4 regions of the Rhodococcus rhodochrous genome follow, and region 1 is predicted to be linked to each of the others. Evidence: riboswitches for the same ligand, from Rfam matches in the RefSeq annotation. Region 1 holds a riboswitch; each other region holds the start of a gene.

Region 1 (5,742 bases):
CGGCTCCGGCGAGCGCATCCGATCACACACCCCGGAGCCGCACGCGGTGCGTCAGGGGACGAAGACCTCCGTGGTGACCGGGATGCTCGGTCGCTCGGTACGCATCGTCAGGGCGACGCGGCCCGGTCCGGGGAACACGTGCATGAACAACGGCCGGGTGCTCGTGTGGAAGGCCGGCACGAAGCGGGTCTCCGTACCGCGGGCACCGGTGTCGAGATTGTGCCAGTCGAAAGCGACGGTGACGTCGCAGTTCAGGATGCTCGGCGTCCACTCGCCGAGAAGCGAGTAGCCCTGCGTGATCCGCAGTTCGATCCCGTGGGTGGCGCCCGCCACCGAGTAGATCGCGTAGGACTCGTCGAGCGGGCCGTCGAAGGCGGTTCCACCCGCGCGCACGATGCCGGCGCAGATGCCGTCGCCCAGTGTCAGCACGGGAGGCGTGGCCAGCTGCGTCATCTCGCACGTCCTCGGTCCGGTGTTCGACCGGCTCAGCTGGCACGGCTCCTGGGCGCCTGCCACGCCCGGTGCCGTGACGGCGACGGCGACACCCATGAGCCCGGCAGCCGCGGCGGAAAGGATTCGGTGTGCAATTGTCATGCCCGGGGATCGTACATACCGATCGGTATCCCGTCGCGCGATAATCGGAAAACCCCTGAACACGAAGGTGCTCAGGGGTTTCCCGTAGCGGTCACGGCTCCATCGGCGAAGATGCCTGGGCCCAGAAGCGTTTCGGGATCCGGCCGGCGTGCCGGGCACGGAATCCTGCTTCGACCGCGTGCTGCATGGCCGACGCCATCAGCGCCGGATCCTTCGCGCGGGTGACGGCGGTCGCGAGCAGCACGGCGTCGCAACCGAGTTCCATCGCGAGCGCCGCGTCGGAGGCGGTTCCGATTCCCGCGTCGAGGATCACCGGCACACCCGCAGCCTCGACGATCATCTCGATGTGGTGCGGGTTCGAGATACCGAGGCCGGTCCCGATCGGCGAGCCGAGCGGCATCACCGCAGCACAACCGACGTCCTCGAGGCGTCGCGCGAGGACGGGATCGTCGGTCGTGTACGGCAGGACGACGAAGCCGTCGTCGACGAGTTGTTCGGCCGCGGAGACGAGTTCGATGGCGTCGGGCAGCAACGTCCGTTCGTCGGCGATGACCTCGAGCTTCACCCAGTCGGTCTCCAGCGCCTCCCGCCCGAGCTGCGCGGTCAGCACGGCCTCCTTCGCGCCGCGGCACCCGGCGGTGTTCGGCAGCGGTTCGATGCCGAGGCGGCGCAACAGGTCGAGGACACCGGTTCCGGAGGCCGCGTCGACGCGGCGCATCGCGACGGTGGTCAGCTCGGTGCCCGACGCGACGAGCGCCTCCTCGAGCACGGCCAGGTTCGCCGCGCCACCGGTGCCGGTGATCAGCCGCGACCCGAAGGTGCGGCCGGCGATGGTCAGCTGCGGCAGGTCGGCGCCGGGATCGTGTGTGTCAGCCACCCTGGACCGCCGTGAGGATCTCGATGCTCGCTCCGCGCGTGACCGGCTCCGACCAGCGGCCGCGCGGGCACACCACACCGTCGACGGCGACCGCGATGCCCTTCTCGGGCAGACCGAGCTCGTTCAGCAGCTGCGACACGGTCGGGGCCGCGTCGTAGTACTTGTCCTCACCGTTGACGGTGATGCCCACGGACACGTTCGTCATCCCACACTCGCTTCCGTAATTCGTCCAGGACAGGCGTATTGCGCGTCGGCCAGCGACCGCCCACCGAGTTCGGCGAGCACCGCGTCGACGGTGAGCGGCGTGAGCAGCACACCGTTGCGGCCGTGGCCGGTCGCGGCGACGACACGATCGGAGAGCCGGCCGATCAGCGGCAGGTTGTCGGGGGTCATCGGACGCAGGCCCGCACTCGCCTCGAACAGTTCGTACTCGCCGAGCGCCGGGAAGATCCGCTCGGCGTCGGCGATCAGATCGCGCACCCCGGCCACCGTGACCTGCGTGTCGGACGCCTCGTACTGCGTCGCGCCCACGACGAGACCGTCGTGGCGGGGCACCAGATAGGCGGGGCGGCCGTGGACACTCGCGCGCACGGTGCGCTGCGGCGGCGGGGTCGCGCCCGGCCGCACCCGCAGGCGCAGGATCTCGCCCTTGACCGGACGGACCGGAAGCCCCGGCCACAGTCGCGCCGACGCCGAGCCGGCGGCGAGCACCACCTGATCGTCGGGCAGGTCGGCGAGGTCGTGGACGGCGGCGTCGGAGAAACGCACCCCGGCCCCGGTGGCCGCGACGCGCAGGGCGTCGACGAGCGCGCGGTTGTCGACCGACGACTCGGTGGGCGCGAGCAGTCCGAGACGCACCTTCGGGCCGAGCGACGGCTCGAACTCCCGGATCTCCGCACGGGAGAGCAGACGCATCTCGTGCCCCCGCTCCCCGACCCACTCGGCGACGGTCCGCAGGTCGGCGGCGTCCGCCGCGTCGAGCGCGACGGTCAGCGATGCCTCGGCGGTGAACACGTCGACGCCGGTCTCCGCGCGCAGTGCCTCCGCGAATCCGGGCCAGCGGTCGAGCGAGGCCGCACCCAGGGACAGCACGTGATCCTCACCGGGCCAACCCTCGGACAGCGGGGCCAGCATCCCGCCGGCCACCCACGAGGCGCCGCTACCGGGATTCGGGTCGTGCACGGTCACGATGTGCCCCGAGCGGGCTGCGCGCCATGCGATCGACAGCCCGATCACTCCGCCACCCACGACGGCCACAGTTGCCATTGGTCCACCTCACTCCCTGCGCCGGCATGATCCGGGTCAGGTCATAACGGTCGGGGCCGGCAGGCCCCCTCTCAGCCCCGCGAACCTCGGGACTCCCGTGTCGTCACACTTTCTGCCTAGAGGCTACCGTCTTGGTCGTGACCACCTATCGCGGCAACCATCCCGACCCGCGCGGCCGCCTCGCGACCGCCCGGTTGTACCTGTGCACCGACGCTCGCCGGGACACCGGCGACCTCGCACGGTTCGTCGAGGAGGCCCTCGCCGGTGGGGTCGACATCGTCCAGTTGCGCGACAAGGACTCGGCCGGCGAGAAGAAGTTCGGACGCCTCGAGGCACGCGAGGAACTCGCCGCCCTCGAGATCATCGGCGAGGCGTGTGCACGCCACGGTGCGCTCCTCGCCGTGAACGACCGCGCCGACATCGCGCTCGCGTCGGGCGCCGACATCCTGCATCTCGGTCAGGGCGATCTACCGGTGCGGCACGCGCGGCAGATCCTCGGCGACGAGATCGTCATCGGCCGCTCGACGTCGAGTCGGGCGCAGGCCGCGCTCGCCGACATCGAGGAGGGCGTCGACTACTTCGCGTCCGGGCCGGTGTGGGACACCCCGACCAAGCCGGGACGGACCGCGGCGGGGCTGGAGGTGACGCGCGAGGTCGCGCAGTCGCAGCCGGCACGACCGTGGTTCGCGATCGGCGGCATCGATCTCGAGCGGCTCCCCGAGGTGCTCGACGCCGGGGCCACGCGGGTCGCGGTGGTCCGGGCGATCACGAAGGCCTCCGATCCGCGCGCAGCCGCGGCAGCACTGAAGGCCGCACTGCCGGCCTGAAAGGCGGCGGAAGACCGCACGCCGGCCTGAAAGGCGGGTAAGACCGCACTTGCCGGCTTGAGGCGTTACAGCCAGCCCAGCACGGCCGAGGGCGACATCGCGATCGTGCCCTCGGGCAACCGTGCGCGCAGGCCGCGATCCGCGGTGACCACGACCGTCACCCCCGGATCCACCACGGCCGTCGCGGTGGAGGCCAGCCGGGCCAGTTCGTCGTCGCCGCTGCCGTCCGCGCTGTGCACCGGGATCCGGACGTCGTCGATCGTCGCGTCGCGGGCATGCCCTTCGAGGACCGCTTCGACGCGGGGGACCCAACCGAACGTCCCGTCGGGAAATTCGACCGTGCGGGGCAGGACCGCGGCGAGGTCGGCGAGCAGGGCGCTCGTGGCGCCGGGGCGGTCGCGCCACCATCCGGTGGGGCCGCTCGCACCGAGCACGTTCGCGGTGTCGAGCAGCATGCGTACCGGTGAGGTGCGCAGCGACGGCCACGCCTCGGCGAAGCCGCTGTGCAGCGCCATCGCCTCAACCTCCGGTTCGGGCACCCAGCGCAGTTCGGTGCTCTCCTGGTTGAGGCTGGTCACGAGCGTTTCGGTGGCGTCGGCGACGACGGTGGTGTAGGTCCATCCGCCCGCGAGACCGGAGGTGACACGTTCGGCGCGCACCGTCACGGCCGCGACATCGATGCCGGCCTCCTCGTGGGCCTCCCGCACGGCGGCGTCGACGGTGCTCTCGTGCGAGTCGCGGGCTCCGCCGGGAAGTGCCCAGGTGCCACCCTGGTGCGACCATGCCGCCCGATGCTGCAGGAGAACCGCGGGGCGACCGTCCGCGAGCGGAGCGCGCAGCAGCAGACCTGCGGCACCGTGTCGTCCCCAGCGCTTCTCACCGTCCGGTCCGACCGCCCAGCCGTCACCGTCTCCACGCATTGCGTCCGCCTCTCCGACCCGCCCTCGTCCGGGCCTGTGCCCGGTACCGGATCCCCGCCGTCCGTGGACGGCAACAATACCGCCGGGCTGCTTATATGCTCCCCTCAGACCGCTCGACACGAGGAAGGGAGTGCCCGGTGGACGTACGGATCACCCCTCCCTTCGCTCCTGTCGAGAGCCACATCCGCGACGACGCCGATACGGACACTCCGGACGCCCGGTTCGACGACGCCCGTGCCCTGCTGCGATCCACGCCGGTCCGGTTGGTGGTCCTGGGGGTGGTGCTCACCGTGCTGCTCGTCGCCTCGGCAGCGGTCTCCGCAACGATGGTGTCCGGCAGGCAGGCCACCCACGATCGTCTCCTCGCGTCCATCGAGCCGCTGGCCAGCGCGGCCCAGAATCTCTACAGCGCGCTGTCGGTGGCCGACGCCGCCGCCGTGACGGGCTTCATCTCGGGCGGACTCGAACCGGAGGCGGTGCGCAGTCGCTACATCCAGGCGACCGACGAAGCCGCGGAATATCTCGTCATCGCAGCGACCGGACTGACCGACGCCGACCGCGAGACCGCACACAATCTGACGGAGATCGGGCGACTGCTGCCCGTCTACACGGGCCTCATCGAGACGGCTCGCACCAACAACCGCACCGGGCATCCGGTCGGCGCCGCATATCTCGGCGAGGCGTCGCACCTGATGCAGACCGAACTGCTCCCCGCTGCGCAGGAACTGCACACGCGCGGCGTCGCCGCCGTCGAGGACACCCAGCGCGACGCGGTGCGACCACCCTGGCTCGCGATCGGGTTGCTCCTCGTCACGGTCGCCGCCCTGTGCGTGGCGCACGTCGTCGTGAGCCGCCGCTCTCGTCGCACCCTCAATCCCGGAATCCTCGTCGCGATCGGCGCGACCGGTGCGCTGCTGTGCTGGTTGCTCGTCGCCGGCCTGGCCTCGTCGAGTGCCACCGAACGCGCCATCGAGCGCGGTGCGGCACCGCTCGCCGATCTCACCGAGGGACGGATCCTCGCCCAGCAGTCGCGTACCGCCGAGACCCTGCTGATCGCCCGGCGCGACACGACCGGCGCGTACGACGACACCTTCGGGACCAACATGTCGCGACTCGGCGACATCCTCGACGAGTACGCTCGCGATTCCGCCCTCGAGGCCGGCGCCGAGGCGGTGGAGACCGCCCGGTCGGCGCACGAGGCCTGGATCAACTCGCATGCACGCATGGTCGACGCCCTCGTCCGCGGCGACTACGCAGC
Region 2 (5,742 bases), on a different replicon from region 1:
TACCCGCTCCGCGCGGAGATGGTGGACAACGCCGCCGCGCGAGGTCGACGCCGAGCGAATGCGGGATGGTCCGGACGCGTTCCAGCGCGTGTGCAGCGACCGCCGATCCCGGAAGCAGAATCGACCGGGGCGACGATCACGACCGCTCTTCCGAGACGGCCGCCTGCCCGGCAACTACTCCTCGGTGCCTCGAAGCTGAGCGAGTCACAAGTGCAGGTCACCCCCCGATTCGGCAGCGAGGTGGGCGATGTCGTCACCGCCTCGCCCGCCGGCACCCGATCACTGCTACAGCGGACCCCGCTCACACATGGGCACTTTCGTTGAGCACGAGTGGATACCGCCGCTGAATCTCATTCCCCTCGTGCTCGAACCCGGACGGTCGCCGGCACCGCGAAACCGCACATCGATGCCGCCTCCGTCCTCGACCACCTTCGTCATCGCGACACAACGCCACCCGGCAGAGCAAGTGCGGGCGTGCGTCACGCCGCTGAGGGCGTTGCGTCCGTGTCCTCCCGTCACCTGGACTCAACGCCCCTGCGACCTCAGTTGTCCTGTGTCACACGCTTACTTTCGGAGGACAGGACAGTAGGGGCATCCAAATACACCGTGCTGCCGGCGGCCCTGAACTGGTCGGACATATGTTGCATCCCGGCGACGGCGGCCTGGTCGGCGGCGTCACCGAACCTGGTCCGGATGTCTTGGGAGATACGCATCGAGCAGAACTTCGGCCCACACATCGAGCAGAAGTGCGCCGTCTTGGCCGGTTCAGCCGGAAGCGTCTCGTCATGGAACTGCTCGGCCGTATCCGGATCCAGCGACAGAGCGAACTGATCCCGCCACCGAAACTCGAAACGCGCCTTCGACAACGCGTCGTCACGCTCGACGGCACCGGGATGGCCCTTGGCGATGTCGGCAGCATGAGCGGCGATCTTGTACGTGATGACCCCGGTCTTCACGTCGTCCCGATTCGGCAGTCCCAGATGCTCCTTCGGGGTGACGTAACACAGCATCGCGGTGCCATGGCGGGCGATCTCGGTGGCCCCGATCGCGGAGGTGATGTGGTCGTAGCCCGGAGTAATGTCGGTCACCAGCGGCCCCAGGGTGTAGAAAGGCGCTCCATGACATAACTTCTGCTGACGCTCCACATTTTCCCGTACCCGATGGATCGGGATGTGGCCAGGGCCTTCGACCATCACCTGAACGTCGTGAGCCCAGGCACGGGTGGTCAGTTCGGCAAGGGTGTCCAGTTCAGCGTACTGCGCGGCGTCGTTGGCGTCGGCGATCGACCCCGGTCGCAGCCCGTCCCCGAGGGAAAATGCCACGTCGTAGCGGGCGAAGATCTCACACAGTTCGTCGAAGTGGGTGTAGAGAAAATTTTCCTCGTGATGGGCGAGGCACCAACCGGCCATGATGGACCCACCTCGGGAGACGATGCCGGTGAGCCGCTCGGCCGTGAGCGGTACGTAGCGCAGCAGCACTCCGGCGTGGATGGTCATGTAGTCCACACCCTGCTCACACTGCTCGATCACGGTGTCGCGGAAGATCTCCCACGTCAGCGCATCGGCCTGGCCGGCGACCTTCTCCAGAGCCTGGTAGATCGGCACCGTGCCGATCGGCACCGGGGAGTTGCGAATGATCCACTCTCGGGTGGTGTGGATATCTTCGCCGGTGGACAGGTCCATCACAGTGTCCGCGCCCCAACGGGTGGCCCAGCGCATCTTGTCGACTTCGTCGACGATGGAGCTGGTCACCGCTGAGTTGCCGATGTTGGCATTGATCTTCACCAGGAAGGACTTGCCGATGATCATCGGCTCGGACTCGGGGTGGTTGACGTTGGCGGGGATGATCGCCCGACCCGCCGCCACCTCCGAGCGCACCAGTTCCACGTCGCAGTTCTCCCGCAGCGCCACGAACCGCATTTCCTGGGTGATGATCCCCGCCCGGGCATAGTGCATCTGCGTGACCGTCCGGCCTGTCTTCGCTCGCACCGGGACAGGTCGGGGCCCCTTCCACTCCCGGGACGCCTCTCCACGCCGCACCGCCGAGCGGCCATCGTCGAGCAGATCCCGTTCTCGCCCCGGGTAGTGCTCGACGTCGCCGCGAGCAGCGATCCAGTCGGCGCGCGTCGGCGGGAGCCCGACCAGCGGATCGCTATCGGGACCTGCAGTGCGGTAGACCTGCAGCGGCGGGTTCGGCACCCCGCCGGGAGAGTCGTTCAAGCGGATCTCTGTGACAGGTACACGCAGGTCGTGTTCCTCGTCGTGGACATAGCTCAGGGCATGCGAATTGGGTGCACTCATCGGAATCGTTCCTACTTCCTTCGCCGGCATTACCCGGGCAGGTTCGACGGTCGCAGGCTGCCTCAGCCCGATCTCAGCCCCTGCAATAGGGCTCCCGTGGGGACGGCACAGACCCTAACACCCGGCTTCTCCCGCTGCAGATGTAGCTGGTCCGGTCGTCGGAGCGGTGCGAAGTCGGCCCGTCCTGTACGAGCTACGAGGAGGTACTCTTCTATATGTCATTGACTGTTGACTCGAGGAGATCGGGATCTTGTCCGCACAGCTGGCCTTCGATGCCCTCGCCGACCCTGTACGGCGAGCCATTCTCACTGTGCTGGCAGAGCGTGACGAGTGCAGCGTCAACGAACTGGTCGACCAGATCGACAGCGTGGGACGCACCGGCGTCTCGAACCACCTCCGGATCCTGCGGCACGCGGGCCTGGTCACCGAACGTAAGGCCGGACGCTTCCGTTTCTACTCGATCGACCCGGCCGGTCCCGCACGCGATGTCATTGCAATGTTGCAGGAATTGTTCCGAGGAGCCCTGTCAGATGCCGTCGAGGCCGCAGACCGCACCGCTGCCACCGACACAACCTTGCGACGTGCATAGCTTCCAGGAAACACGGTGACCCAGCTCGTACTGCACGCCGAAGAGTGGACCGCATCCCCACCCTCGGTGGCCTACAGCCTTTTCGGAGCAGGCGACGAGGCGGGATGGCTCTTCGGCGCGGTATGCGATCGGGTCGAACCCGGCGCTGCCGTGCGTATGGCGGTCCACCTCAGCGGTTCCGGCGCAGAACCGGTCGAAATCCTCGGCCGTATTGCTGCCGCACGTCCGCATGCGTACCTCGATATCGTGCACGACCAGCCCTGGCGAGGGCGTATCAAACTCCGTTTCGAAGCCGCAAACGGTGGTACGAGGGTTCGGCTCATCGCCGAACTCGACCAGCCCGGATTGGAATGGTTGATGCGGCGTCGAGGGTTCCCTACCTCTCGAAACGCCTCTTCCCATCCCCGTCTGGGATTGTTGACGTCGAAATCCGGACCCGGCAGCCTCTTCGCCACCTCGATTGACAACGCCGCCATGCTGGCACTGGAGGAAATCAATGCCGAGGGCGGTATCCACGGCAGTCCAGTCGAGTTGATCGTGGGTGATGACGCCACAGACCCGCAGACCGGCGTCATGGAAGCGCGACGACTCGTCCAGGCAGGCTGCCGGACCATTCTGGTCGCCGCCACATCGGCTACCTACACCGCCGTTGCCGAGGCGCTCAGTGATGCACCCGTGCTGCTGGTACAGCCGGTCATGAACGAAGGAGGGCGCGGCGATCGTCTCCGCCTCCAGCTCGGTGAGCGGCCGGACGACCAGTTGGCAGCAGCCGTGAAACCACTCATGCGGATGGAGGGGGTGCGACGATGGTTTCTGGCCGGCGACGATTATTGTTGGCCCCGTACGACACACGGCCTGGCACGCCAACTGTTGCCTCGGTACGGCGCCGGAGTCGTCGGGGAAAAGTTCGCGTCTCTGGGAACTCGTGACTTCGCCCCGATCATCGAATCGATCCAGAAATCGGGTGCCGACATCGTACTGTCGACCTTCGTCGGAGCTGATGCTGTTGCGTTCGAGCGGCAATGCTATGCAATGGGATTGCGGGATCAGTGCATCACTCTGGCGCCCGCCTTGGAGGAGTCCACGCTGACGTACATCGGCGACGAAGCGGCCCGTGGCCTCTACTCCGTCTCGGGGTACTTCCAAGGATTACAAACGGAAGGTAACGCCTCGCTTCTGAAGAGGTACCGGGCGCAATTCGGTCCTTGGGCACCGCCGCTGTCGACGTTGAGCGAGTCTGTGTTCGAGGCAGTTCACATATGGTGGCAAGCGGCCCGGAAAGCCGAGGATAGCGAGCGGATCGCCGCGGCAATGCGTCACGGCGAGTTTCAGCTACCGCGGGGCACCGTCACCTTGAGCGAGGACCGACTCAGGCAGCAGCTCCATTTGACGAAAGCGACCGGCACAGAACTGTATCCTGCCCTCGGATGAGTTGAGACCTCGCTTGCTGATACCGAAGACCAGGGCATATGCCTGGTCATATCGGCGTGCTCGCTCCGTCTGCAGTTTCGTTCCCGGCCGGACGGATGCGCAACCACCGAGCGCAACTCGGGGTCGTCTGTGCATCAGCGTCGCCAGGATTGCTTCCGGCTACGCTCGGGTCCCGCGTTACCGCCATTCGACGCGATGTCGATCCCGGTCAAGGCGACAATGACAGCTGCCAGATCCTCCTCTGTGGGATCGGGACCGGTCGCGGAGGTCGAGGCTTTCTGCGAGATCTGCTTCCCTCTCGGGGGTCGTTCTGACTTCATTCTTCGCCTTCCTTTGTGAACGTCTCTCTGCGACACTTCCGGCCACAGTCAGCATCTTTTGAGATAGCTCCGAATGCAGACGGTTCACGATTCGTTCCGGGGGCTCGACGAACGTCTTCCAGTCTCCGAAACAAACAGCAGTGTGGTCGAATTTGTGGCCGTCAGCGCGGTTGAGCCACAGAGTGAATGCGCGGCAATCGAACTCAGATTATCGGGCCATTGCCCCACTGTCCACAGCGCGTGAGCGCGATACACGTGGCAATAAAGAATGACTACCAGTACGCTCGTGCCGACACAGGCGAGTGCGGCGCTCTATTGCAGGCAACCCACACACCGGATAGGTCTCCACGATCGTACCTCCAGACGGATGGTGGGGATGTTCACTTTCTCTCTGGAGCTCCCTGGAGCCACTCGCGCCGACGCATCCACGTTCGGACAGCCCACGGTGCGGATCACCCCTGTTCGTCGGTAACAGAACAGTAACATGTCATCCGGTCATGACGTGTTGACGCATTAGACGAGGGCACATAGGGTTGGTGACTCACGGCACAAGGAGAGCATTTCATGGATGGAATCCACGACCTCGGTGGCCGCGCCGGCCTGGGTCCGATCAAGCCCGAATCCGATGAACCTGTTTTCCATTCCGATTGGGAGCGGTCGGTTTTGACGATGTTCCCGGCGATGGCGCTGGCCGGCGCGTTCAATCTCGACCAGTTCCGGGGCGCGATGGAGCAGATCCCCCCGCACGACTACCTGACCTCGCAATACTACGAGCACTGGATGCACGCGATGATCCACCACGGCATCGAGGCGGGCATCTTCGATTCCGACGAACTCGACCGCCGCACCCAGTACTACATGGACCATCCGGACGACACGACCCCCACGCGGCAGGATCCGCAACTGGTGGAGACGATCTCGCAACTGATCACCCACGGAGCCGATTACCGACGCCCGACCGACACCGAGGCCGCATTCGCCGTAGGCGACAAAGTCATCGTGCGGTCGGACGCCTCACCGAACACCCACACCCGCCGCGCCGGATACGTCCGCGGTCGTGTCGGCGAAGTCGTGGCGACCCACGGCGCGTATGTCTTTCCGG
Region 3 (5,742 bases), 2.5 Mb from region 1:
GGCAATTGCTGTAGCGGACGACGAATTTTGTAGCGGATGCACCGCCGGTGGGCAGAGCGACCGGCGACTATCCCGAGGGCATCCTCCGCTGATCCCCGTGACGTGACCGGTGCAGGACGTCTACCAGTTCCTGCTCGAGCGCCACGAACTCGCTCGACGCGCACATCTCCAGGGTTCGAGGTCGAGGCAGGTGCACACGCACCTCGTGCTGCACCCGCGTCGGTCGCGGACCGAGGACGACGACCCGATCGGACAGCAACACCGCCTCGCGGACGTCGTGCGTCACCATCAGCACCGTCCAGCGATGCTGCTGCCACACCTGCTGCAACCACAATTGCATCTCGGTGCGGGTCAGCGAATCCAGTGCGCCGAACGGCTCGTCGAGCAGGAGCACGTCGCGTCCCTGCAGCACCGTGCGTGCGAGCGACGCGCGTTGACGCATACCGCCCGACAGTTGGTGCGGCGCAGCGTCCTCGAAGCCGGCCAGGCCGAAGGTCGGCAGCAGTTCGCGGGCGCGGGCGCGAGCGTCGGATCGCTGTACACCCTGCACCTCGAGTCCGAGTGTGCAGTTGTCGAGCACCGTCCGCCAAGGGAACAGCAGATCCTTCTGCGGCATCAGCGCGACCCCCCCGGGTGCTGCGGGGGAGTCGCCGACGAGAACCTCTCCGGTGTCGGGTTGTTCGAGCCCCGCGACGATCGAGAACAGCGTCGACTTGCCGCACCCGCTCGGCCCGATGAGGGACACGAATTCACCGGGTTCGACGGAACAGTCGATGCCGTCGATCACCGCCCGGTCGCCGTACGCCTTGTGGACCGAGGTCACCGTCACCGCACTCATTTCGCCCCCTTCGTGAGTGCCCACGGCGCGACCACCCGTTCGACGACGTAGGTCAGCGAGTACAACGTGAGCGACAGAACGGCCGTCACCACCACGGTTGCGAGCACGAGATCGGTGCGGAACGAATTCTTCTGTGTGCTCATGTAAATGCCCAGACCGGATGTCGCGCCGACGTATTCGGCGAACACCGCCCCCACTACGGCGTAGGTGATCCCGATCCGCAGGGCGGTGAAGAAGCGGGGAAGCGCGGACGGCAGGCGCACGTAACGGAACTGCTGCCACCGCGACGCGCCCATGCTGCGCAGCAACGCGCCCGCCTCGCGGTCGGCCGCCGCGAACCCTTCGAGCAGTCCGATCGCGACGGGGAAGAACGTCACGAGCGCGATGACGAGAATCTTCGGCAGTAGTCCGAATCCGAACCAGATGATCATCAAGGGTGCGAGCGCGATGATCGGCAGGGTCTGCGACACCACGAACAGCGGCACGAAGGCCCGTCGCAGCCACGGCGAGAAGTCCACGGCGATCGCGAGGGTCCACGCGAGGGCCAGCGACACGGCGAACCCGACGAGCGTGACCTGCAGTGTGGACCAGGCGTGCCCGGCGATGTCGACGCGATGCGCCCACCCCTGCGTGAGAACGCGTGCGGGGGAGGGCAACACCTGCGGGCGGATACCGCTCACCACGACGTACGTCTGCCAGATCGCGACCAGCGCCCCGGCGACGAGCAGGGCGGGAAGGAGTCGACGTGCGCGGCCGGTGCTATCGGACTTCGAGGTAGTCATCGGTGACATAGGTCGACCAGTCGGGCTCGGTCGTCAACGGGCTGCCGTCGGGTCCGGACAGCAGGCCGTTCTCGTAGAGGAACCGGGCATAGCCCGACCATTTCCTGGCGTCGAGGACCCCGACGGCGCCGGAGGCGTCGCGCATGTACTCGGCGGCGAGCATGCGCTGGCTCTCGTAGACGAGTTCCTCGTCGGGGAAGGCCCCGGGGTTCGCCTCGATCAGGGCCCGGGCCCCGCGGTCGGGATCGTCGGCGGCGATCCGGTAACCCTGGTGCAGCGCCTGCACGAAAGCGCGTGCCTGCTCCGGGTTCTCCGTCATCCAGTCCTCGTTGCCGTCGACGACGATCGCGTACGCGTCGGGGAAGCCGTAGTCGGTGAAACCGAAGTACCGCATGGGCAGGCCGCGGTGCTCGGCCTCGAGGCCCTCCCACGCCAGGTACGACACGGTGAAGTCGGCGGTCGACGAGTAGACGGCCTCGTACGACGACGTCCCGAGCGTCACATTCTCGAACTCACCGCGACCACCGTCGTTGCGGATCACCTCGGCGAGCATCTCGTCCTCACCGGGGTTCGCGAAGCCCGCGAAGGTCTTGCCGTCGAGATCCGCCGGCCGCGTGATCTCGGCGTTGTCGGCCCGCACGGCGATCCCCGTCGCCCAGTGCTGCAGCGGTGCGAGGACCGCGACGGTCCGGGAACCCGCAGCTCTGGCGATGGTCGATGTGGCGTGCGTGGAGATCCCGAACTCGGCGCTACCGGCGTCGACGAGGGTGTCGGGGGTCGCGTTGTTGTACGGCAGGATCTCGACGTCGAGACCCGCATCGGCGAACAGACCCTCCTGCTGCGCCACGTACAGGCCGGTGTGATTGGTGTTGGGCGTCCAGTCCAACGCGAATCGGATGGTGTCGCTCCCGGAATCGGACGAGCACCCGACGACCGCGGAGAGTGCGGCGACGAGGGTGAGCAGTCCGGCGAGAGTCCGCCGCGCCTTCACTGCGCGGGCAGGGGACGGATCGATGTGGGTACAGGCATGGTCATGTCGGGACATCCCTTCGTCAGCATTACCTGATCAGGTTCGACGGGTGTGATCTCAGCCCCGCTCGTGCGGAGCACCCCGTGTCACGGGCGACCTTAGCACCATGCCCTCCTGGGACCACCGGGACGGGAGCAGAACGGAAGATGTGACCCGAAGTTACGCAAAAGTCCAGGTCAGGGTGTCACCCTCACATTTCACCCGTAACGGAAGGGTCGAAGGTCCCGACTCTTCGAGTGATGGTCCCTGTCACCTCCCCCGAACGGCAGGCCATCGGTCTGCGCACGCCTCCCCCTTGCGTGGACGATGAAGGGCCCGTCGGTGAACTCCGACGGGTCCTTTCTTCTGCCGTTTCCGTAGACCCGACTCCCGCAACGGTGTTCAATACGCACGAACCGATCGGGGGATGGGATGCGCGCAAGGATGGGCGCAGCACTGGCTGCGGCGGTGATGGGAAGTGTGCTCACGGCATCGGTGGTGTCGGCAGAGCCGATCGGACACATCGCTTCGGAGCCGATCGGACGCACCGCGTCGGAGCCGACCGGACGCACCGCGTCGGAGCCGACCGGACGCACCGAAATGCCGTACACCTCGTCGGCGCCACTGGCCGGCGAGGTGCTCGGGTCCGTGGTGTCGATACCCGCGCCGCTGCCGGCGGAAGCGGGACCGCGACCCGCCGCGTGCGACCGGTTGTCGTATCTGCGGTGGCGGTCGGCCGACGGACCGGAGAGTTCGGCCGACGCCGACCGGATCCTCGTCGCCCAGCCCGGGATCTTCGAGGGAGCGGGCGCGTTCGAGAGCGTCGCGCGCAACACCGTCGTCGCGGCCGCGGCCCGTGGTGCCCATGTCGAGTTCTGGGCACTCGACCGGCGATCGAACTGCCTCGAGGACCACACCGGTACCCGGGCGGCGCTGCGGACGGGTTCGCTCGACACCGCGACCGACTACTACTTCCGCGGTGCTGAAGTGGACGGGCGACGATTCGCCGGCCATGCGAGCGGCGCCGACGTCGCGTGGCTTTCGCAGGTCGGACTCGAGCAGACGCTGCGCGACCAGTACGACCTGTTGCGTCACGAACTTCCCGACCCGGAACTGCGGAAACGGAAAGTGTTGTGCGGCGGACATTCTCTCGGTGGTTTCATCACCGGCTACTTCGCGGAATGGGACTTCGACGGAGATCCCGCCACCATCGACGACGCCGGTTACAACCAGTGCGGCGGGTACTTCGCGCTCGATACGGTGATCAGAGCCGGAGCGCCCTTCCCCGGCCGGGGCGCGCTCCCGGATCTGCCCGACACGGTGTCCGCTCCGCTCGATGCGCTGTCCGGATCGATCTCCACTGCGTCGCCGGTGCTCGCGCTCCCCGCGGTCATCAACCCGGAGACGACGAATCTGCTCGCACTCACCGGGCTCGCGGCACGGCTCGACCCGGACGGCATCGACGGCATCGTCCCGCGCATGCCGGACAACCCGAACATCGACTGGACGTTGCGCACTCTGCTGGCGAGGGATTACGCGATGTTCGCGACGGGCGACCCGGACGTGCGGACGTTGAACGCGACCAACGAGGCGGTGCTCGGCGCGATCCTCGACGACAATTCGCAACCGCTGGGGTTCCTGCAGGCGAGCGTCGGATTCATCACCGGGGCACCCGTGCGCGACAAGCTGTTTCCTGTTCCCGCCACGCCGGAGGTGCTCGGGTCGGGATTCTTCGGCGATGCGCTCAAGGCGTCGCCGGCGGTCTTCGCGGATCCGGGAGTCGTCTACCGGTGGCTCGACTACGACGAGGTGAGCACTGGAGCGTCGTCACCCGACGAGGCGCGGTACACCGATCAGGGGAACGAGGTGACGTCGATCGCGGAGCTGGCGCGGAATCTGTCGGAGCCACCACTGGATTTCACCGAGTGGTACTTCCCGTCGAGGCTTCCGTTCGACCTCGCATCGGCGACCCGCTTCGAAGGTCATCTCCACCGCGACGGTGTCACGCGCAATCCTGTGGTGACGCTGGTGGCGAACGGAGGTATCTCGTTGCCCGAGACGGATCATCCGAACGAACGCAGGTGGATTCTGCCCGGATACAACCACCTCGATGTGCTCACGGCGGCCGCCGATCAGAACGACGGGCGGCCCGAGCAGGTGTCGCAGGCGCTGGCCGACTTTGCAGCCGACCGAGGCGGAAGCTTCACAGTCGGATGAGGCGGGATCAGGCGCCGCGCGCGGAGAAGATCGAGGTGTAGTCGTGGGGGCCGCTCACTTCGGCGACAGCGGTGACGGGTTCGGTCTCGGCGTCGGCCTCCGGAGTGGTGGGCGCGAGGAAGAGAGGATTGTCGAATTCTTTGTTCTGGCTCATGGCCGTCCTTTCGGGTGCGGCCGGGTAGACCCCGGCCGTCGGGCAGTGCGAAGAAGAGGGGCCGCGGTACACGCGGCGGGGAACTCTCACGTCCGGTTCGGAACCTTCGGGCACTGTGGTGCGAGGTTGCTCATCATGTGCGAGCCGAACGATGACTCCACCCTACACCAGAAGGTTCGCGCGACGTTTGACCGGCGAGTCGCGTGGGAAGACACTCGGCATGGCTACCTACAGAGTGATCGACCCGACCGGGAACGTCGTGGATACCAAGGAAATCGAGAGCGCGGACGACGCGCACGCCTGGTTCGTTGACCAGCGCGCCGACAACAGCGAACTCGGCTGGCGCATGGAGGCGCAGAACGAGCAGGACGGCACCTGGCACTTCTTCGACGACACCGAAGGCACCTCCTCGAAGTAGTCCCGGCAGCACCCCGTGAGAGCGGGGTGCTGCACGCACCGGCACAGCTCGGTGCGGTACCCGGACGAACGACGCGGTGCCGAGCACCTCCACGACGCGGTGCCGAGCACCTCGACTGTGCGGTGCCAAGCACCTCAACAGCGCGGTGCCGGTAGTCGCAACTACCGGCACCGCGCAGTTCAGGGGCTACTTCTTGAAAGCGTCCTTGACGTTCTCGACGGCATCCGAGACCTTGTCGCCTGCCTGCTTCAGACCGCTGGAGGTCTGATCGCCGCGACCCTCGGCTTCGAGATCACGATCGCCGGTCGCCTGACCGGTGTTCTC
Region 4 (5,742 bases), 2.6 Mb from region 1:
AACGGACTGTTCGCCGCAGGTTCGGGGTCTCGATGTGAGCCGGAAGTCGTGGAGCCGTAGAAACACACTCGCTACGGTTGAAGGCGACGAAGTGCCCCGAAACGGGCGAATGGAAGTGAGAGATCATGGGCAGTTCTCCGGCCCCTGAGCGAATTGCCGAATACCCCAGACCTTCGCACACGCTGCTCCATCTCACCGACACCCATCTCGTCGGTGGAGACGAACTCCTCTACGGCACCGTCGACGCCGACACCCGCCTCGGGCTGATCCTCGACGACATCCGTGCCTCCCGGGTCCGACCCGACGCCCTGGTGTTCACCGGCGACCTCGCCGATCGCGGCCAGCCCGATGCCTACCGCAAGCTCCGCGGACTCGTCGAACCACTGGCCGCAGCACTCGACGCCGAGATCGTGTGGGCGATGGGCAACCACGACGACCGCGCGACCTTCCGTGAAGAGCTGCTCGACGAAGCGCCCCTCGGCGCACCGATCGACGCCGTCCACGCCGTGGGCGGACTTCGGATCGTCAGCCTCGACACCTCGGTCCCGGGCCACCACCACGGTGAGGTGACCGACGACCAGCTCGCCTGGCTGGCCGACGAACTCGCGACACCCTCGCCTTTCGGTACCGTTCTCGCACTGCATCATCCGCCCGTGCCGAGCGTGTTCGACATGGCCGTCCTCGTCGAACTGCGCGACCAGGCCGGTCTGGCCGAAGTACTGCGCGGCACCGATGTCCGCGCCATCCTCGGCGGTCATCTGCACTACTCGACCTCGGCCACGTTCGCGGGCATCCCGGTGTCCGTCGCCTCGTCGACCTGCTACACGCAGGACCTGAACGTCCCGGTCGGTTCGCAGCGCGGGCACGACGGCGCGCAGGGTTTCAACCTCGTGCACGTCTATCCCGACACGATCGTGCACTCCGTGGTGCCCAGCGGAAGCTACGCCACCGCCGGGCAACCCCACACGGCCGAGGACGCGGCGCGGTGTCTGGCCGAGGCCGGCATCCGCATCCCCGAGAACCCCGACCTCACCGTTCGGATCTAGCCGACGTCCGGTCGGCCCGGGTGGTCGGTCTCCCAGGGCGCCGGAATCGGGTAGTACCGCTCCAGGAACTGCGTGACCTTCGCGGTGCGCAGCTCCAGGTCGACCTCGGGCGCGCTGCCGTCGTTGAGGCAGAACAGGTCGAGATTGCGACGCGCCAGGATCGTGTCCAGATGTCGCAGACCGGACTTCACGGTGGTGTCGACGTACTCCACCTTCGCCGTGGTCTGCTGCACCGCGCGGCCGGTCAGCAGCGTGTAGTAGTGGTAGAAGGAGTTCGTCACCGAGATGTTGTCTGCCGCCCGGAACGGGCTCGCCGCCGTCGCAGCGAACTCGTCCGCGAACTCGCGCTCCATCTCCGCCATGATCGACCTGCGCAACGGGACAGGTGTGTGCTCGAGGTGCCGAGTGATGGTGACCCCGAAGCGGTCCTGCAGAAGCTTGCGGTTCATGCGCGCGGAGTTCTCGAATCCGCTGCGCGACGCGTTGTTTCGGCCGAGACCGATCCGCACGTCGCACTCGATGAACTTGCCGACGCCCCCGCCGGAGAAGAACAGGCTCGGGCTCACCCGGCGACCGAAGAACATGTCGTCGTTCGAGTACAGGAAGTGCTCGGACAATCCCGGGATGTGATGCAACTGCGACTCGACCGCCATCGAGTTGTAGGTGGGCAGTGCCGACGGGTCGGCGAAGAACTCCTCGCTCCGCACGAAGGTCACGCGCGGATCGTCGGCGAGCCACGCCGGTCGCGGTGAGTCGGTGGCGACGAAGATCCGCCGCACCCACGGCGCGTACATGTGGACCGAACGCAGGGCGTACTTGAGTTCGTTGATCTGCCGGTAGCGCGCCGGCGAGTCGTCACCTTCGCCGACGACATAGTTCTGCATCAGCTTCGCGCGCTTGGCCTGGAACGACTTCGACGACCCGTCGACCCACGAGAACACGAGGTCGATCTCGAACGGAATGTCGCCCGGATGGCGGTCGAACATGCCCTCGATCGTGGGCCACAGCTGTCCGTACCGCTCGACCGTCGTCCGGCGCATCTCGTCGCGCAGGGCGACCGTGCGGGTGAGAGCGTTCGGACGAGGCATGATCACCTCGTCGTCGGTGTAGGTCCACAGTTCGATGTCGACCCCGTTCGACGCGCCGTACCGCAGCCCGCTGGTCAGCTCGACCCGCGGGCGGAACAGCCGGAACACCCGGTCCTTCCTGTCGCGCGAGAGCCGACCGTCCGCCACCGGGACGGGACGCCGCTTCGAACCGACGGCCTTCGAGTAGAAGGGCTCGTCGGCACACCCCTCGACGAGAGCGGCGCGCAGCCTCTTCCGATCCTGGCGGTCGACCGCCAGGATCGGGCGGTCGCTGTCGTCGCGCACGAGCAGGTAGTCGATACGCGCCCGGTCGAGCACGCGGCGCAGGAACAGTACGTCCTCGATCCGAGCCTCGTCGGGCGTGGTGGTGGTGATCGGGATGGCGTAGCGATCCTCGAACCACACCACCTCCTCATGCCTCGCGGGGCCGCGGACGGTGGCGCGGCCGATCGGCGGAGCGTCTCCGACCTGCTGAGAAAGGGAGACATAGGGAGCGTTGTGGGGGGCCGGCGTGTGCGTCGGAATCTCCTTTCACGAGTCGGGGCAGGAATGGCCCATTTTAACGCCGATCTGAGCTAAGTTCTCGCGTAGGCGATGTGACGATCCTGTGAACGCCGACCCTGCCGGCTCTCGAAGGCCGAACCGGTGCCGTGTAGCCTGTCCGCAGGACTCGACACGGGGTGCCGGAAACGGCTGAGAGAACACCCGTCGAACCTGATCTCGATTATGCGAGCGAAGGGATGCCGAGCCGGCGCCGGGCCACAGGTCTGTCGCCCTCACGCACCCTTCCCCACACAGGGAAGGCACAGAAGATGTCATTGCAGAACCAGGTCGTCCTCGTCACCGGCGCCGGTCGCGGCCTCGGCCGCAGCATCGCGCAGGCGTTCGCCGACGAAGGAGCCGCCGTCGTCCTCGACTACCGGCGCAGCGGCGAGGGCGCTCACGAACTGGCCGACAAGATCGGACCCGAGCGGGCGGTCGCGCTGAAGGCCGATGTCACCGACCGCGCCGACGTCGAAGCGCTGTTCACCCGGGCCCGCGAGCACTTCGGACGTCCCGTCACCACGGTCGTCAACAACGCCCTGCCCGATTTCTCCTTCAACGGCGACGCTCGGCCCAAGGCAGACGAGATCGGATACGACCGGTTCGGAGCCCAGTTCGACGGTGTCGTCGGCGGCGCGGTCAACATCATCCAGGCGGCTCTGCCGGGCATGCGCGAGGCCGGTGGCGGCAGCATCGTCAACATCGGCACCAACCTGTTCCAGCACCCCGTCGTCCCGTACCACGACTACACCGCGGCCAAGGCCGCGCTGCTGTCGCTGACCCGCACCTTCGCCGCCGACCTCGGCCCCGACGGGATCCGCGTCAACATGGTCTCCGGCGGTCTGCTGCGCACGACCGACGCATCGTCGGCGACCCCCGAAGCGGTGTTCGACCTCATCGCGTCGTCGACGCCGCTGCGGAAGGTCACCACGCCCGAGGACTTCGCGGCGGCGGTGCTGTTCTTCGCCTCCGACTGGTCGCGGGCCGTCACCGGACAGAACCTGGTGGTCGACGGGGGACTGGTGATGAACTGATGGCCGGACCACGCACCCTTCACCTCAACGCCTTCCTCTACGGCGTCGGGCATCATTCGTCGGCGTGGCGGCATCCCGACTCCGCGGCCGGACGCATCGGCGACATCACGTATTTCGAGGAACTCGCCCGCACCGCCGAACGGGGATGCCTCGACGCGGTGTTCTTCGCCGACGGTCACAGCGTCAACCCGAAGTACACGGCAGGCACCACCTGGTTCCTCGAACCGCTGACTGCGCTGTCGGCGATGGCGCGCGCGACCGAGCACATCGGTCTCGTCACCACCGTCTCCGCGAGTTTCTTCACGCCCTTCCATGCCGCACGGATGCTCGCCTCGCTCGATCACATCAGCGGGGGACGGGTGGGCGCGAACATCGTCACCTCGATGTTCGACGAGGAAGCGCGCAACCACGGATTCGACGCCCTGCCTCCGCACGCCGAACGGTATGCGCGGGCCGAGGAATTCATCGAGGTGCTCTGCGCTCTGTGGGATTCGTGGGGTGACGGCGGTGTCCTCGTCGACCGGGCGGGTGGCAGCTTCCTGGACTCCGACGCGATCCGCCCGATCCATCACCGGGGCAGTCATTTCCGCGTCGACGGTCCGCTGACCGTGCCGCGGTGCCCGCAGGGTCGTCCGGTGCTGTTCCAGGCCGGCGCCTCGGAGACCGGACGCAACCTGGCGGCCCGTCACGCCGAGGCCGTCTACTCCGTCGCGTGGGACATGACCGCGGCGCTCGAGTACGTCACCGACCTGCGTGCGCGGATCGCCGCGGCCGGCAGGGATCCCGGGACGGTCGCCATCCTGCCCGGACTCGTCACCTACGTCGGTCGCACCGAAGCGGAGGCGTGGGCGAAGAAGGCCGAACTCGATGCGCTCCTCGACGTCGACGCCGCCATCACCCAGCTCGGCGTGTTCACGGGTCAGGACTACACCGGTCACGACCTCGACGCCCCCGTCGCCGACCTGCCGCCCATCGAGGAGTTCAGCGGTCCGCAGGGTCGCTATGCGACGGTGCAGCGCATCATCGAGACCCGTCGTCCCACCCTGCGCGAGCTGCTCGGCTACCTCGCCGCGGGTGGTGGTCACGCGACCATGATCGGCACCGCCGAATCCGTCGCCGACAGCATCGAGGAATGGTTCACCGCGGGCGCCTGCGACGGCTTCAACCTGATGTGCCCCGCCTATCCGGATTCGCTCGACGACTTCGTCGACCTCGTCGTCCCGGAACTGCAGCGTCGTGGCCTGTTCCGGACCGAGTATCCCGGCTCGACCCTGCGCGACTCGCTCGGTCTGAAGTCGCCGTAGCGGAGAAGAGCGCGAAGCGGTCATCGGAGCGGGTTGTAGCGTGCACCGATGACCGTTTCGCGCTCTCGAGCCGGTCGGTACGATCAGCCTCCCGGCGTCGGCGCGGGTGTGCTTTCCTCCGCTCCGGGAGCCCGTGCCGGGTCGCCCGGCGGCTGGTAACCGGAACCGTAGAAGATCGGCAGGATGCCCTTGACGAGGGTCAGCGCCGAACCTTCACCCGACGGCACCGTCGACAGATTGGTCGCGATGACGATCGTCAGGTCGGTCTCCGGGTCGTGGCCCATGAAGGTCATGAAGCCCGGAAGCTGACCGTCGTGTCCGAGCAACGGGCCGAACTGTGCCATGCCGAGGCCGTAGCCTGCGGTTCCGCCGCCCACCGACTGCACGCTGTCGAGCCGGGTCTGCTGCATCTGCTCGTCGAGCAGACCACCGCCGACCAGCGCCTTCACGTAGGTGGTCATGTCGTCGACGGTGGAGATCGCAGCGCCCGCGGTCCACGTCCACGACGGGTTGTCGTCGGTCACGTCGTTCGGCTTCAACGTCCCCGCGACCGCGGCGGCCTGCTCGTCCTCCGGCAGCGCGAAGGTATCGATGGTGGAGACATTGGTGCCGAACATGTAGCCCTGCGGATGTGGGTCGGGGATCGAGGCATCATCGATCGCGGGGAACGAGGTGTTCCCCAGCCCGAGCGGAACGAAGATGCGCTCGTCGAACGCCTCCGCGACCG

The links. A riboswitch is a leader RNA that binds a small molecule or an ion and turns the genes downstream of it on or off. The one in region 1 is predicted to bind thiamine pyrophosphate.
Region 2: another riboswitch for thiamine pyrophosphate. It lies ahead of thiC (phosphomethylpyrimidine synthase ThiC); the one in region 1 lies ahead of thiO (glycine oxidase ThiO).
Region 3: another riboswitch for thiamine pyrophosphate. It lies ahead of C6Y44_RS06210 (ABC transporter substrate-binding protein); the one in region 1 lies ahead of thiO (glycine oxidase ThiO).
Region 4: another riboswitch for thiamine pyrophosphate. It lies ahead of C6Y44_RS07690 (3-oxoacyl-ACP reductase); the one in region 1 lies ahead of thiO (glycine oxidase ThiO).

The regions. Positions count from the first base shown of each region.
Region 1 covers NZ_CP027557.1:4,263,143-4,268,884, forward strand. The annotation lists gene C6Y44_RS19685 (hypothetical protein) at 52-594, opposite strand; gene thiG (thiazole synthase) at 686-1,471, opposite strand; gene thiS (sulfur carrier protein ThiS) at 1,464-1,676, opposite strand; gene thiO (glycine oxidase ThiO) at 1,673-2,737, opposite strand; TPP riboswitch at 2,734-2,846, opposite strand; gene thiE (thiamine phosphate synthase) at 2,875-3,564, shown strand; gene C6Y44_RS19710 (NUDIX hydrolase) at 3,630-4,484, opposite strand; gene C6Y44_RS19715 (hypothetical protein) at 4,622-5,742, shown strand, end outside.
Region 2 covers NZ_CP027558.1:203,076-208,817, reverse strand. The annotation lists gene thiC (phosphomethylpyrimidine synthase ThiC) at 543-2,300, opposite strand; TPP riboswitch at 2,299-2,408, opposite strand; gene C6Y44_RS25825 (ArsR/SmtB family transcription factor) at 2,551-2,889, shown strand; gene C6Y44_RS25820 (substrate-binding protein) at 2,905-4,320, shown strand; gene nthB (nitrile hydratase subunit beta) at 5,205-5,742, shown strand, end outside.
Region 3 covers NZ_CP027557.1:1,299,177-1,304,918, forward strand. The annotation lists gene C6Y44_RS06200 (ABC transporter ATP-binding protein) at 68-838, opposite strand; gene C6Y44_RS06205 (ABC transporter permease) at 835-1,620, opposite strand; gene C6Y44_RS06210 (ABC transporter substrate-binding protein) at 1,598-2,665, opposite strand; TPP riboswitch at 2,648-2,744, opposite strand; gene C6Y44_RS06215 (hypothetical protein) at 3,074-4,846, shown strand; gene C6Y44_RS06220 (hypothetical protein) at 4,854-5,000, opposite strand; gene C6Y44_RS06225 (hypothetical protein) at 5,221-5,418, shown strand; gene C6Y44_RS06230 (CsbD family protein) at 5,605-5,742, opposite strand, start outside.
Region 4 covers NZ_CP027557.1:1,645,349-1,651,090, forward strand. The annotation lists gene C6Y44_RS07680 (phosphodiesterase) at 126-1,046, shown strand; gene C6Y44_RS07685 (stealth family protein) at 1,043-2,539, opposite strand; TPP riboswitch at 2,801-2,892, shown strand; gene C6Y44_RS07690 (3-oxoacyl-ACP reductase) at 2,947-3,711, shown strand; gene C6Y44_RS07695 (LLM class flavin-dependent oxidoreductase) at 3,711-5,015, shown strand; gene C6Y44_RS07700 (serine hydrolase domain-containing protein) at 5,099-5,742, opposite strand, start outside.